DNA from 3 places in the Lentzea sp. NPDC051838 genome. Region 2 is predicted to be linked to each of the others. Evidence: riboswitches for the same ligand, from Rfam matches in the RefSeq annotation. Region 2 holds a riboswitch; each other region holds the start of a gene.
What was found. Region 2 has a riboswitch for thiamine pyrophosphate ahead of AB0M24_RS32320 (thiamine ABC transporter substrate-binding protein). Riboswitches for the same ligand answer to the same signal wherever they lie in the genome.

Region 1: it holds a riboswitch for thiamine pyrophosphate, as region 2 does, so the genes downstream of both, thiC (phosphomethylpyrimidine synthase ThiC) here and AB0M24_RS32320 (thiamine ABC transporter substrate-binding protein) in region 2, are expected to answer to the same signal.
Region 3: it holds a riboswitch for thiamine pyrophosphate, as region 2 does, so the genes downstream of both, AB0M24_RS44700 (FAD-dependent oxidoreductase) here and AB0M24_RS32320 (thiamine ABC transporter substrate-binding protein) in region 2, are expected to answer to the same signal.

What each region holds. Positions count from the first base shown of each region.
Region 1 covers NZ_JBFAYI010000045.1:46,817-50,828, forward strand. The annotation lists gene thiD (bifunctional hydroxymethylpyrimidine kinase/phosphomethylpyrimidine kinase) at 1-717, opposite strand, end outside; gene thiC (phosphomethylpyrimidine synthase ThiC) at 714-2,354, opposite strand; TPP riboswitch at 2,346-2,468, opposite strand; gene AB0M24_RS44745 (LysE family translocator) at 3,179-3,781, opposite strand; gene AB0M24_RS44750 (aldo/keto reductase) at 3,853-4,012, shown strand, end outside.
Region 2 covers NZ_JBFAYI010000020.1:5,335-9,346, reverse strand. The annotation lists gene AB0M24_RS32335 (mannosyltransferase) at 1-267, shown strand, start outside; gene AB0M24_RS32330 (glycoside hydrolase family 88 protein) at 184-1,173, opposite strand; gene AB0M24_RS32325 (4a-hydroxytetrahydrobiopterin dehydratase) at 1,227-1,520, opposite strand; TPP riboswitch at 1,553-1,667, shown strand; gene AB0M24_RS32320 (thiamine ABC transporter substrate-binding protein) at 1,655-2,653, shown strand; gene AB0M24_RS32315 (iron ABC transporter permease) at 2,740-4,012, shown strand, end outside.
Region 3 covers NZ_JBFAYI010000045.1:40,997-45,008, forward strand. The annotation lists gene AB0M24_RS44685 (helix-turn-helix domain-containing protein) at 1-207, shown strand, start outside; gene AB0M24_RS44690 (class III extradiol ring-cleavage dioxygenase) at 200-961, opposite strand; gene thiE (thiamine phosphate synthase) at 993-1,634, opposite strand; TPP riboswitch at 1,661-1,772, shown strand; gene AB0M24_RS44700 (FAD-dependent oxidoreductase) at 1,776-2,723, shown strand; gene thiS (sulfur carrier protein ThiS) at 2,720-2,920, shown strand; gene AB0M24_RS44710 (thiazole synthase) at 2,922-3,677, shown strand; gene AB0M24_RS44715 (MarR family transcriptional regulator) at 3,753-4,012, shown strand, end outside.

The sequences.
Region 1 (4,012 bases), on a different contig from region 2:
GGCTTCCGGCACCGTCGCACCCTTCGCCAGTGCCGAGCTGATCGACGACGCAAGGGTGTCACCGCTGCCGTGCGTGTGTTTGGTGTCGTAACGCGGGCCGGGCAGCTCGATGAACTCACGGCCGTTGTAGAGCAGGTCGAGGCACTCCGGGTCGTCCCACATGTGGCCGCCCTTCACGAGCACCCACTCCGGGCCCAGGGCGTGCAACGCTTCCGCCGCCACGCGCTGGTCGGCGCGGTCCTTCACGGTGATCCCGGTGATCAGCCGCACCTCGTCGAGGTTCGGCGTCACCAGGGTCGCGCGCGGAAACAGCAGACCGCGCAACGCGTCCAGCGCGTTGTCCGCGAGCAGCTGGTTGCCGTGCATGGACGCCGAGACGGGGTCGACCACGAACGGTGTCCAGCCCTCGCGGCCGATGCCGACGCGGTCCAGCGCAGGCGTGATGGCCTCGATGATCGCGGCGGAGGCGAGCATGCCGGTCTTCGCGGCCTGCACGCCGATGTCCTCGGCGACCGAGATGATCTGCGCCGCCACGACGTCGGCCGGAATTTCGGAGACACCCGTGACGCCCAGCGAGTTCTGGACCGTCACGGCGGTCAGTGCGACGCAGCCGTGCACTCCGCACGCGAAGAGCGTGCGGAGGTCGGCCTGGATCCCCGCACCACCGCCGGAATCGCTTCCGGCGATGGTGAGGACTCTCGGGGGTGTTGCTGTCACGTCGTTTCCACCACTGGCAGGTAGACCTTGTTGCCGGTGTCGGCGAACTCGTCGGACTTCTCCGCCATGCCCGCCTCGATCGCCTCCACTGTGGACAGTCCGCGTTCCTCGGCGTAGCGCCGCACGTCCTGCGTGATCTTCATGGAGCAGAACTTCGGCCCGCACATCGAGCAGAAGTGCGCCGTCTTCGCCGGTTCCGCGGGGAGCGTCTCGTCGTGGAACGAGCGCGCGGTGTCCGGGTCGAGCGACAGGTTGAACTGGTCCTCCCAGCGGAACTCGAAGCGCGCCTTGGACAACGCGTCGTCCCAGTCCTGGACGCCGGGGTGGCCCTTGGCGAGGTCCGCCGAGTGCGCCGCGATCTTGTACGTGATCACGCCGGTCTTCACGTCGTCGCGGTTCGGCAGACCGAGGTGCTCCTTCGGCGTGACGTAGCAGAGCATCGCGGTGCCGAGCCAGCCGATCTGCGCCGCACCGATCGCGGACGTGATGTGGTCGTACGCCGGCGCGATGTCCGTGGCCAGCGGGCCGAGGGTGTAGAACGGCGCCTCGCCGCACCACTCCTCCTCAAGCCGCACGTTCTCGGCGATCTTGTGCATCGGCACGTGGCCGGGGCCCTCGATCATCACCTGGACGTCCTTGGCGCGCGCGATGTGCGTGAGCTCGCCCAAGGTCTTCAGCTCCGCGAACTGCGCCTCGTCGTTGGCGTCCGCGATGGAACCGGGCCGCAGCCCGTCGCCCAGCGAGAACGTCACGTCGTAGGTCCGCAGGATGTCGCAGAGCTCCTCGAAGTGCGTGTAGAGGAAGCTCTCCTTGTGGTGCGCGAGGCACCACGCGGCCATGATCGACCCGCCGCGCGAGACGATGCCCGTGACGCGCTTGGCCGTCAGCGGCACGTACCGCAGCAGCACGCCCGCGTGCACGGTCATGTAGTCGACGCCCTGCTCGCACTGCTCGATCACGGTGTCGCGGTAGACCTCCCACGACAGCGCCGCCGGGTCGCCGTTGACCTTCTCCAGCGCCTGGTAGATCGGCACGGTGCCGATGGGCACGGGCGAGTTGCGCAGGATCCACTCGCGCGTCTCGTGAATCCGCTTGCCGGTGGAGAGATCCATGATCGTGTCGGCACCCCAGCGGGACGCCCACACCATCTTCTCGACCTCGTCCTCGATCGACGACGACACCGCGGAGTTGCCGATGTTGGCGTTGATCTTCACGAGGAACTTCTTGCCGATGATCATCGGCTCGGCCTCGGGGTGCTTGCGGTTCAACGGAATCACCGCACGCCCGATGGCCACCTCGTTGCGCACGAACTCCGCGTCGAGGTTCTCGCGCACCGCGATGTAGCGCATCTCCGGGGTGATGATCCCGGCCTTCGCGTACGCGAGCTGGCTGACAGCTCCGTTGATCGGTTCCCGTGCTGCGATCCACCCCGACCTCAGGTCGGGCAGTCCACTGTGGACGTCGATGGTCGCGTTGTCGTCGGTATACGGACCGGAAGTGTCGTACAGATCGACATGTTCGCCGTTGGTCAGTTCCACCCTGCGGAAAGGCACACCATCGCGGTACACCTTGCGGGAGCCCGAGATCGGGCCGGTGGTCACACTGGGCTTGACCGAACGGTCGTCAAGTGCCGTCACGACATTCCTCCCTACGCCGGCATTACCCGGTCAGGTTCAGGCGGTCGGTGACACCGGCACTACAGCCAGTCACCCTCTCAGCCCGCTCAGGCGCGAGCTCCCGCGTTTTCTTGAGTTGTCGAGACCCGACCATAGTCAGCGCGCGCCGTAGCTGCCAAGCGCTCGCTTTGGCCCTAACCTTCTCTCTCGTGGCGGATCATCAGCCGTTCCCGCCCGGCGCGCGTCGCGGTCAACGTCCCGCCGTGGTCTCCGCATGCCCTTCCTGCGGAGAACTCGCTGGTCGCGGCTATCCCGACTGCGGATTCTGCGCCGAGCTCCTCGACCAGTTCTGGCTCGCGGACTGGGAGGCGTTGCGAACATCGTCCCAGCTGGCGGACAGGGAACTGGCCGAGCTGGTGGTCTCCTCCGAGGTCGGCCAGTACCCGTGGACGTGCGTCGACTGGGCGATGACGCTGCTCGCGTGCTCCCGCTGCGGTGCCGAACTGGGCACCGGGCCGGTCGAGTGCGTGCGGTGCGCCGTCACGGAGGAGCGCCGGTGGAACTGGGACCACTCGGCGCATCCGTACACGATGAGCGCGAACGAGCACCTTTTACGAGTCGCCCGTGCAGCCCTGCGCGCACCTCACCGGCGTAGGCCCGCGGTGGTGCAGGCCTGGCAGCTGGTGCTGCCGTTCCTCATCGCCGGTGAGGTGATCGAGTTCGGCCGTCTGGACCGAATCCGCGCGCACGTGCTGGCCGGGGGCTATCAGTCGATGGCCGCCTGCCACACCCTCGGTGAGCTGGCCGGGTTGCCCGAGCTGTTCTGGCGCCGGGGCAACCCGATCTCAACGCGGGTCGAGTACCAGCCGGACTCCGAGCGCCAGCAGCACGCCGCCCGACAGCTTCTCGAGAGCCGGACGGACCCGCGGGCGGCTCAGCCAGCCGCGGATGGTGTGCAGGATCGACACGATGATCAGGTACCAGACGGTGTCGATCAGGACCCACCCGATGGCGAGGAAGAGCAGAACCCCCTTGCCGGCCTCCCCGGCAGGCACGAACTGCGGTAGGAACGAGATCGCGAACACGCCCAGCTTCGGGTTGGCGAGGTTCACCACCAGCCCGCTGCGGAACGCGTGGCTGGCGGGCGGAGGTTCCGCGTTGGGCACGCTCTTGCTGATCAGGGCCTTGACGCCCAGGTAGATCAGGAAGACCGCGCCCGCGATGCGAAGTCCGTGGTAGGCGATCTCCGACGCCGTGAGCAGGACGGACAGGCCGAAAGCCGCGGCGATCGCCCAGCACGCGACGCCGACCTCCATGCCGAACACCGTCGCCAGCGCGGCTTTTCGCCCGTGCACCGACTGTCGCAGGACCATGGCCGTGCCAGGTCCGGGCGACAGTGCGATGAGGAACGAGGCCGCGACGAAGGCGACGATGTTTTCGATTGGCATGCCTCGATGGTCGCTGACGCGGGCAACTTGTTTCTTGACCTGGAGCGCGCTCCAGGATGTTCGGTGGACCCATGACAGAGCTCGGGAAGATGGGTTTCGGCACGTGGGCGATGGGCGGCCCGTTCTCGGGCCCGGACGGGTCACCGGTCGGCTGGGGTCCTGCCGACGACGCCGAGTCGCTGAAGGCCTTGCAGCGGGCGTTCGAGCTGGGCGTGACGCTGTTCGACACCG
Region 2 (4,012 bases):
GAGGGCGGACACCTCCTGTGCAAGATCACCGCCGGCCTCTGGGTGCTGCTGACCGGCGGTTATCTCGTCTCGTTCCTGCTCAACGCCCAGCCGAACATCTGGGACTTCCCGCGTCCCTGGTACTACGCGGCGCTCGGCTGGGGCTACCCGGCGGCCGGGATGCTCACGCTGGTCGCCATCGGCCTAGCAGCCCGGCGTAAGAGGGACGAGCTGCTGCCCCGCGACGAGGAAGCTGCCGACAGCGAACCCAGCCCTGTCGCCGGCTGAGGCCTGCTTCCAGGAGTTGCGGGCCGCGACCCAGCCGAGGTTGCCGTCGGTGTCCAGCGCGGTCTGCAGCGCCTGCCAGCCCTTCTGCACGTACGGCAGGTAGGTGTCCTTGTCGAGCACGCCCGCGTTGATGCCCGCCGCGAACGCGTAAGTGATCATCGAGGTGGCCGCCGAGTCCTTGCCGGTGGCGCCCCAGAAGCCGTCGTGGCGCTGCAGGTACCGCAGCGTCTGGGCGGACTTGCGCAGCGTCCTGGCGTAGTCGGCGCGGTACGGGTTGTCCTTCGGCAGCATCAGGATCGCTTTGGCGAGACCCTGCACGGCCCAGCCGTTGGTCTGCACGTTCAGGCCCCACAGGCCCGTGGCCTCGTTGAACGTGCGGTGCTTCAACGAGCGGTACGACTTGTACGAGTAGTCGAGCAGGTCCTGGTCGAGGTCGCGCACGGCGACCTCGGTGAAGGACGGCAGCGACATCGTCAGCGCGTCCGGGGACTTCCAGTAGTCGTAGCGCCCGGTCTTCGCCTGGGCCCGCAGGTTGTCCCGCAGCGGCTGGAGCACCTCCGGCTCCGGGTGGAAGAACGAGACCGCCAGGTAGGCCTCACCGCTCGCCTGCGCGTCCGGGGCGTAGGGGTTCGCCGGGTCGACCGGCAGCAGGTACTTGTTCGCCTGCACCCAAGGCCACGTCTTGTGGTTGCTGATCCCGGTCGTCCGGACCTGCGCGATGTTCCCGGTGTGGAAGTTCGCGTTGGACCAGTTGTTCGCCTTGAGGTCGGCGCCGTTGGTGACCCACGCCGCACTGGCCTTGATCATCACGTCCGTCACGGCGCAGGGCACGGCTTGTGCAGCCGCGGGCGCGATCAAAAGGCTGCCAGCCAGCGCTACAACGAACAAAGATGTGCGCAACCGCATGAGGGTGTTCCCTCTCATATCCGCTGGCGGCGGCAGCGCACATCTTGACCGAATCAGGCCAGCGCGTCCAGGACTCCGTCGATTTCCTCGGCGAGAGATACGTCCAGCGCGGTGATTCCTCCCTTGACGTGGGTCCACAGGCGAAATGTCAGGGTCTTGTAGCGGATGTCGATGTCCGGGTGGTGGTTGTCGTTCTCCGCGATCTCCGCGACCCGGTTCACGACCATGATCGCCTGCGGGAAGCTCGCCAGCTCCACGGTCCTGACCAGCGCCGCGTCCTGCGCGGTCCAGTCGGGCAGCTTGGGCAGCACGTCGTTCAACTGATCGTCGCTCAACAGCTCGGCCATGTCCTGATCGTCCCACCACGTCACGTAAGCTGCGCGTTTGCCACGGGAGTCCGGTGAAGCGCCGGGCTGAGAGGAGGGCTCGCAAGCCCTCGACCGTCCACCTGATCCGGGTCATACCGGCGTAGGGAGATGTGATGAGAAGGATTTGGGCTGTTCTCGCTGCTTTCGCGTTGACCGGTTGTTCCGCCGGTACTTCGACCGGGCCTCAGACGCACGAGGTCACATTGGTGACGCACGACTCGTTCGTGGTGAAGGAAGGCCTGCTGGACGAGTTCCAGAAGGCCACCGGGATCACCGTGAAGCAGATCGCGTCGGGCGATGCCGGTGAGCTCACGAACAAGCTCGTGCTCACCAAGGCGAACCCGATCGGCGACATCGCGTACGGCGTCGACTCGACGTTCGCCTCGCGGGCGCTGTCCGAGGGCGTGTTCGCGGAGTACGCGTCGCCGGAGGCCTCGAAGGGTGCTCAGCGCTACCAGGTCGACTCGACCGGGCGCCTGCACGCGGTGGACGTCGGCGACGTGTGCCTGAACATCGACCCGGCCAAGCTCGGCGGCGTCGAGCCCACCTCGTACGAGGACCTGACCGACCCGAAGTTCAAGGACATGCTGGTCGTCGAGAACCCGGCCACGTCGTCGCCCGGTCTCGCGTTCCTGCTGGGCACGGTCGCGAAGTTCGGCGAGAACGGCTGGCAGGAGTACTGGAGCAAGCTCAAGGCCAACGGCGTCAAGGTCGTGAGCGGCTGGGAAGAGGCTTACAACCAGGAGTTCTCGGCCACGAAGGGCACGCGCCCGATCGTCGTGTCGTACGCGTCGTCGCCGTCCGCGGAGGGCGGGAAGACCAAGGCCGTGCTCGGGACCTGCTACCGGCAGGTCGAGTACGCGGGTGTGCTCGCCGGCGCGAAGAACGCCCCGGACGCGCAGAAGGTGCTCGACTTCCTGCTGGGCGAGAAGTTCCAGGCACAGGTGGCCGAGCAGATGTACGTCTACCCGTCGCGTGAGGGTGTCGCGCTGCCCGAGTCGTGGGCGAAGGACGCGCCGCTGCCGTCCTCGCCGCAGTCGCTGCCCGCGGACAAGGTGAAGGACAACCGCGAAGCGTGGGTCGAGCAGTGGCGCAAGCTCGTGCAGGGCTGAGCCGTCTCGATCACGGGCCGGGGTCGGCTTCGGCGAGGGCTCGGGCCGGCCTGACCTCGGCTCGTTTCGGCTGGTCGGCGGCGGCTTTGTTGCCGCTGGCCTTCCTGGCGCTCTTCTTCGCGTGGCCTGTCCTCGCGATCATCACCCTCGGCCTGCGCGAGGGCGGTGTCGTCTCGGCGCTCGTCGACGGTGAGACGTGGGAGCTCGTCGGGTTCACCCTCGGCCAGGCCGCCGCGTCGACCCTGTTCGCGGTGCTCGCCGGGATGCCGCTGGCGTTCGTGCTGGCCCGGTGCCGTCTTCGCGGGCTCGGGGTGATCCGCGCCGCGGTGATGGTGCCGTTCGTGCTGCCGACCGTCGTGGTGGGCCTGGCGTTCCGGACGTTCTGGCCGGACGGCGGAGTGCTCCCGATCGTGCTGGCGAACGCGTTCTTCAACGTTGCCGTGGTCGCGCGGACCGTAGGCGGGCTGTGGGCGCACACGGATCGCCGAGCGGAGGACGCGGCCCGCGCTTTGGGTGCGTCTCGTCCGCGGGCGTTCCTGTCCGTGGTGCTACCGGCGTTGGCGCCTGCGATCGGGTCGGCGGCTGCGGTCGTGTTTCTCTTTTGTGCCACGAGCTTTGGCGTCGTGCTGGTGCTCGGCGGGTCGCGGTACCGGACGCTGGAGACCGAGATCTACCTGCGGACCGTCGAGCTGTTCGACCTGTCCGGGGCGGCGGCGTTGTCGTTGCTGCAGTTCGCCGCCGTGCTGGCGGTGTTGGTCCTGGGAGCGCTGGCCCGGCGGCGGCGCGAGACGGCGTTGTCGTTGCGCGGCAGGGAAGAGCTGGCGCGACGGCCGTCCGGTGGCGAGTGGTACGTCGTCGGAGTCGCTTTCGCTGTTGTGGCGTTGTTGTTGACCCCGGTGGTCGGGCTGGTTGTTCGCTCACTGTCCACTCGGGACGGTTGGAGCTTCGCCGGGTACGCCGCGCTGGCCACGCGCGGCGATCGTGGCACGTTGGCGGTGACGGGGTTCGACGCGGCGTTGAACTCGGTGCGCACGGCGTTCGACGCGACGCTCGTGGCACTGGTGGTCGGGGTGTTCTCGGCTGTGGTGCTGGTCGGGTTGCGGAGGTCCGGAGGGCGGATCGCCGAGGTGCTCGACACCGCGTTGATGTTGCCGCTCGGGGTGTCCGCGGTGACCGTCGGCTTCGGGTACCTGGTGACGATGGACGCGCTGCCGGGGGACTTCCGGACTTCGCCGTTGCTCGTTCCGCTGGCGCAGGCGCTCGTGGTGACGCCGTTGATCGTGCGGATGGTGCTGCCGGTGCTGCGGGCTGTGGACGAACGGCTGCGGCAGGCGGCGGCGACGTTGGGCGCCTCGCCTT
Region 3 (4,012 bases), on a different contig from region 2:
GCGATCGACTTCGCCGCGCTGCGCGAGACGGCGTTCCTGGCGCTCGGCGAGCTCATCCGCCGGGCCAAGGCGACCGGCTCGTTGCGTGTCGATTTCTCGGTCGACGACGTGGTGCTGCTGCTGATGGCGAGCGGGGGCGTCCGCAACGGGACGCCCGCCGTCGCGCGGCGGCTGGCCGCGTTGTTCCTGGAAGGCGTGGCTAGCTGAACTGCACCGAACGCTTCGAGAGGCCGTACCAGAAGCCCTCGACGGTTGAGTTCGCTTTTTCGTCGCTCGCCGCGCCCAGTGCGACGAACAGCGGGGCGAAGTGCTCGGTGCGCGGGTGCGCGATGCCGGCCGCGGGCGCTTTCTGCTGGAAGTCCAGGAGGGCGTCCACGTCGCCGTTCGCCAGCTGCTGGTGCGCCCAGTCGTCGAACTCCTTCGACCACGACGGCGGCTCGTAGTCCGGGCCCTGGTCGAAGTGCACGCAGCTCAGGTTGTGGGTCATGAACCCGCTGCCGACGATCAGCACGTTCTGGTCCCGCAGCGGCGCGAGCTGCTTGCCGATCTGGTGCAGCTTGCGCGGGTCGAGCGTGGGCAGCGACATCTGCAGCACCGGCACGTCCGCGTCCGGGAACATCTCCTTCAGCGGCACGTAGGCGCCGTGGTCGAGTCCGCGTTCGGCGTCCTGCTCGACGTGTCCGCCGAGGAGCTTGCGGACGTCGTCGGCGAGCTCGGGCGCACCCGGTGCCTCGTACGTGACCTCGTAGTACCGCTGCGGGAAGCCCCAGAAGTCGTAGACGAGCGGCACGGTGGTGGTCGCGCCGATCGTCGTCGGAGCCTCTTCCCAGTGCGCGGAGACCATGAGCACGGCCTCCGGGCGCGGGAGGGTGGCGGACCAGGCCTTGAGCTCTCCGGTCCACGTCTCGTCGTCAGCCAGCGGGGGTGCCCCGTGGCTCAGGTACAGCACAGGTGCGCTCACGTCATCGAGCGTACGCCTGATTGTTCAAATTTCAACGACTAAGTTCAACTTTGAACGACTCGGCGGCCGCCTTGGGATCTTCGGCCTCGGTGATGGCCCGGACGACGACGACTCGGGTGGCTCCGGCTGCCTTCACCTCGTGGAGGTTCTGCAGGTCGATGCCGCCGATCGCGAACCACGGCCGTCGCATGCCCTTGGTGGCTCGCACGAGGTCCAGGCCAGGCGCCGGACGTCCCGGCTTCGTCGGCGTCGGCCAGCACGGGCCGGTGCAGAAGTAGTCCGTGCCGTGCTCCGTCGCAGCCGCCTGCATCTGCTCCACGTCGTGCGTGGACCGGCCGATCACCGGGTGGTCGCCGATGATGTGGCGCGCGGCCGAGACGGGCAGGTCGTCCTGGCCGAGGTGGAGCACGTCCGCCCTGAGCGCGTACGCGATGTCCGCGCGGTCGTTGACGGCGAGCAGCTTCCCGTGGGCGTCGGAGGCTTCCGCGAGGATTTCCAGGGCTTGGATCTCCTGCTTCGCCTCGAGCGACTTGTCCCGCAGCTGGATGATGTCGACTCCGCCGGCGAGCGCGGCATCGGCGAACTCGGCCAGGTCGGGCCGGTTCGGCGTGCAGAGGTAGAGCGTCGCGTCGGCGAGTCGTTGCCTGATCAGGTTTCCGTCGAGTCCTGGCACGCTCGCACGGTAACCGTTATGTTGGTGTCGGTCCGCACGGGAGCCTGGAGAACACCGGGCTGAGAGGGAGCGTGGTTCGCTCCGACCGTCGAACCTGATCCGGGTCATGCCGGCGCAGGGAGCGTGAATGCCTTGAGCAGTGTGGAAGTAGCCGTCCGGGGTGGCGGTGTCATCGGCCTGTCCGTCGCGTTGTTCGCGGCACGGGCCGGCTACTCGGTTTCCGTCTTCGATCTGGGTTCGCCGCACGCCGGATCACGGGTCGCGGGCGGGATGCTCGCACCTCTGACGGAGGCGTGGCCTGGCGAGGAAGCCGTGGTGGCGCAGGGTGTCGAGGCCCTCACGATGTGGCCGAACTTCGCCGAGTCGATCGGTGTGCCGTTGTTCACGGCGGGGACTCTCGCTGTCGGCACGCAGTCCGGTGACCTGGCCGATCTGCGGCACGCGGGGGAGTTGCTGACCTCGCGGGAGATCCGCGCCCTCGAACCTTCTTTGGGCCCAGCGGTTCGCGGCGGTGTGTACGCGTCGGGTGATCTCGCCGTCGACAACCGTGAGTTGCTTTCCGCACTGTGGAAGGCATGTGTCGACGCCGGGGTGAAGTCCGATGTGGAGGGACGCGTCGAGGTCATCGCGGCCGGGGCGTGGAGCGGTGAGCTGCACCCGGCGTTGAAGGACGTGATCCGGCCGGTCAAAGGCGAGATCCTGCGGCTCACGCATCGCGCGGGCGCCTTGCCGCCGCCGCGTCACACGATTCGCGCGCTGGTGTCCGGCCGGCCGGTGTACCTGGTGCCGCGCGACGACGGACTGGTCGTGGGCGCCACCCAGTACGAGGCAGGGTTCGACACGGACGTGTCCGTCGCGGGTGTGCGGGACCTGTTGCGGGACGCGGAAACCGTGCTGCCGGGCATCGCCGAGTACGCGCTCACCGAGGCCGCCGTCGGGTTCCGCGCGGGCAGCCCGGACAACGTGCCGATCGTCCGCTGGCTCGAACCCGGCGTGATCGCCGCGACCGGCCACCACCGCAACGGTCTGCTGCTGGCCCCGCACACGGCATTCCAGGTGGTCGGGCTGCTCGAAGGAGGAAGTTCGTGAAAGCACAGGTGAACGGGACTTCCCGGGACCTCGCCGAGGGCACGTCCGTCGCCGCCGTGGTGACGCTGGTGGGCGCGCCTACTTCCGGTGTGGCGGTGGCGCTGGACGGCGCCGTGGTGCCGAGGGCGTTGTGGGACAAGACGATCGTGCCGGACGGCGGCGTGGTCGAGGTGCTGACCGCGGTCCAGGGAGGCTGACGTGGACGATCCGCTGATCATCGCGGGCCGGGAGTTCCGGTCCAGGCTCATCACCGGCACCGGCGGTGCCGCGAACCTCTCGGTGCTGGAACGGGCTCTCGTGGCGTCCGGGACCGAGCTGACGACCGTGGCGATGCGCCGGGTCGACGCGGCCGGTCAGACCGGCGTGCTGGAGTTGTTGCGGCGCCTTGGAATCGAGGTCCTGCCGAACACGGCGGGCTGCCGCACGTCGGCGGAAGCGGTGCTGACCGCTCAGCTCGCGCGCGAGGCGTTGGAAACCAACTGGGTGAAGCTCGAAGTGGTTTACGACGAGCAGACCCTGTTGCCCGACCCGGTCGAGCTGCTCGACGCCGCGGAACGGTTGGTGCGGGACGGTTTCGTGGTACTGCCGTACACGAATGACGACCCGGTGCTGGCGTTGAAGCTGCAGGACATCGGCTGCGCCACGGTGATGCCGCTCGGTTCGCCCATCGGAACGGGACTCGGCATCCGCAACCCGCACAACATCGAGCTGATCACCTCGCGTGCCACGGTTCCGGTGGTGCTCGACGCGGGCATCGGCACGGCGTCCGACGCGGCCCTGGCGATGGAACTCGGCTGCTCAGCGGTGCTTTTGGCGACAGCGGTCACACGAGCCCAGGACCCGGAACGCATGGGCGCCGCCATGCGTTGTGCGGTCGAGGGCGGACGGCTCGCGCGACTGGCGGGCCGAATTCCGCAGCGCTTTTGGGCCCAAGCGTCTTCGCCGGGACTCTGAGGTCGCTACCGTGGGTACTCACGTGTTGGGGGATGATTGAGAACTACTTAATCCCGCCGAGGAGGACGACAAGCCGTGACGGCCCCCATTGACGCCGAGGTCGAGGACGCGACCGCGCGTCTGTACCTGGCGATCGGCCGGCTGGCCCGGTTGCTGCGACGCACCGGTTCCCCCGGACTCGGCCCCGGCGCGGTCTCCGCGCTCGCCACTCTCGCCCGCTGCGGTCCCATGCGCCTCGGCGACCTGGCGACGAAGGAAGGCGTGGCGCCGCCGACGTTGTCCCGCATCGTCGCCGCGCTGGTCGAGGCCGGGTACGTGAAGCGCGAGCCGGACCC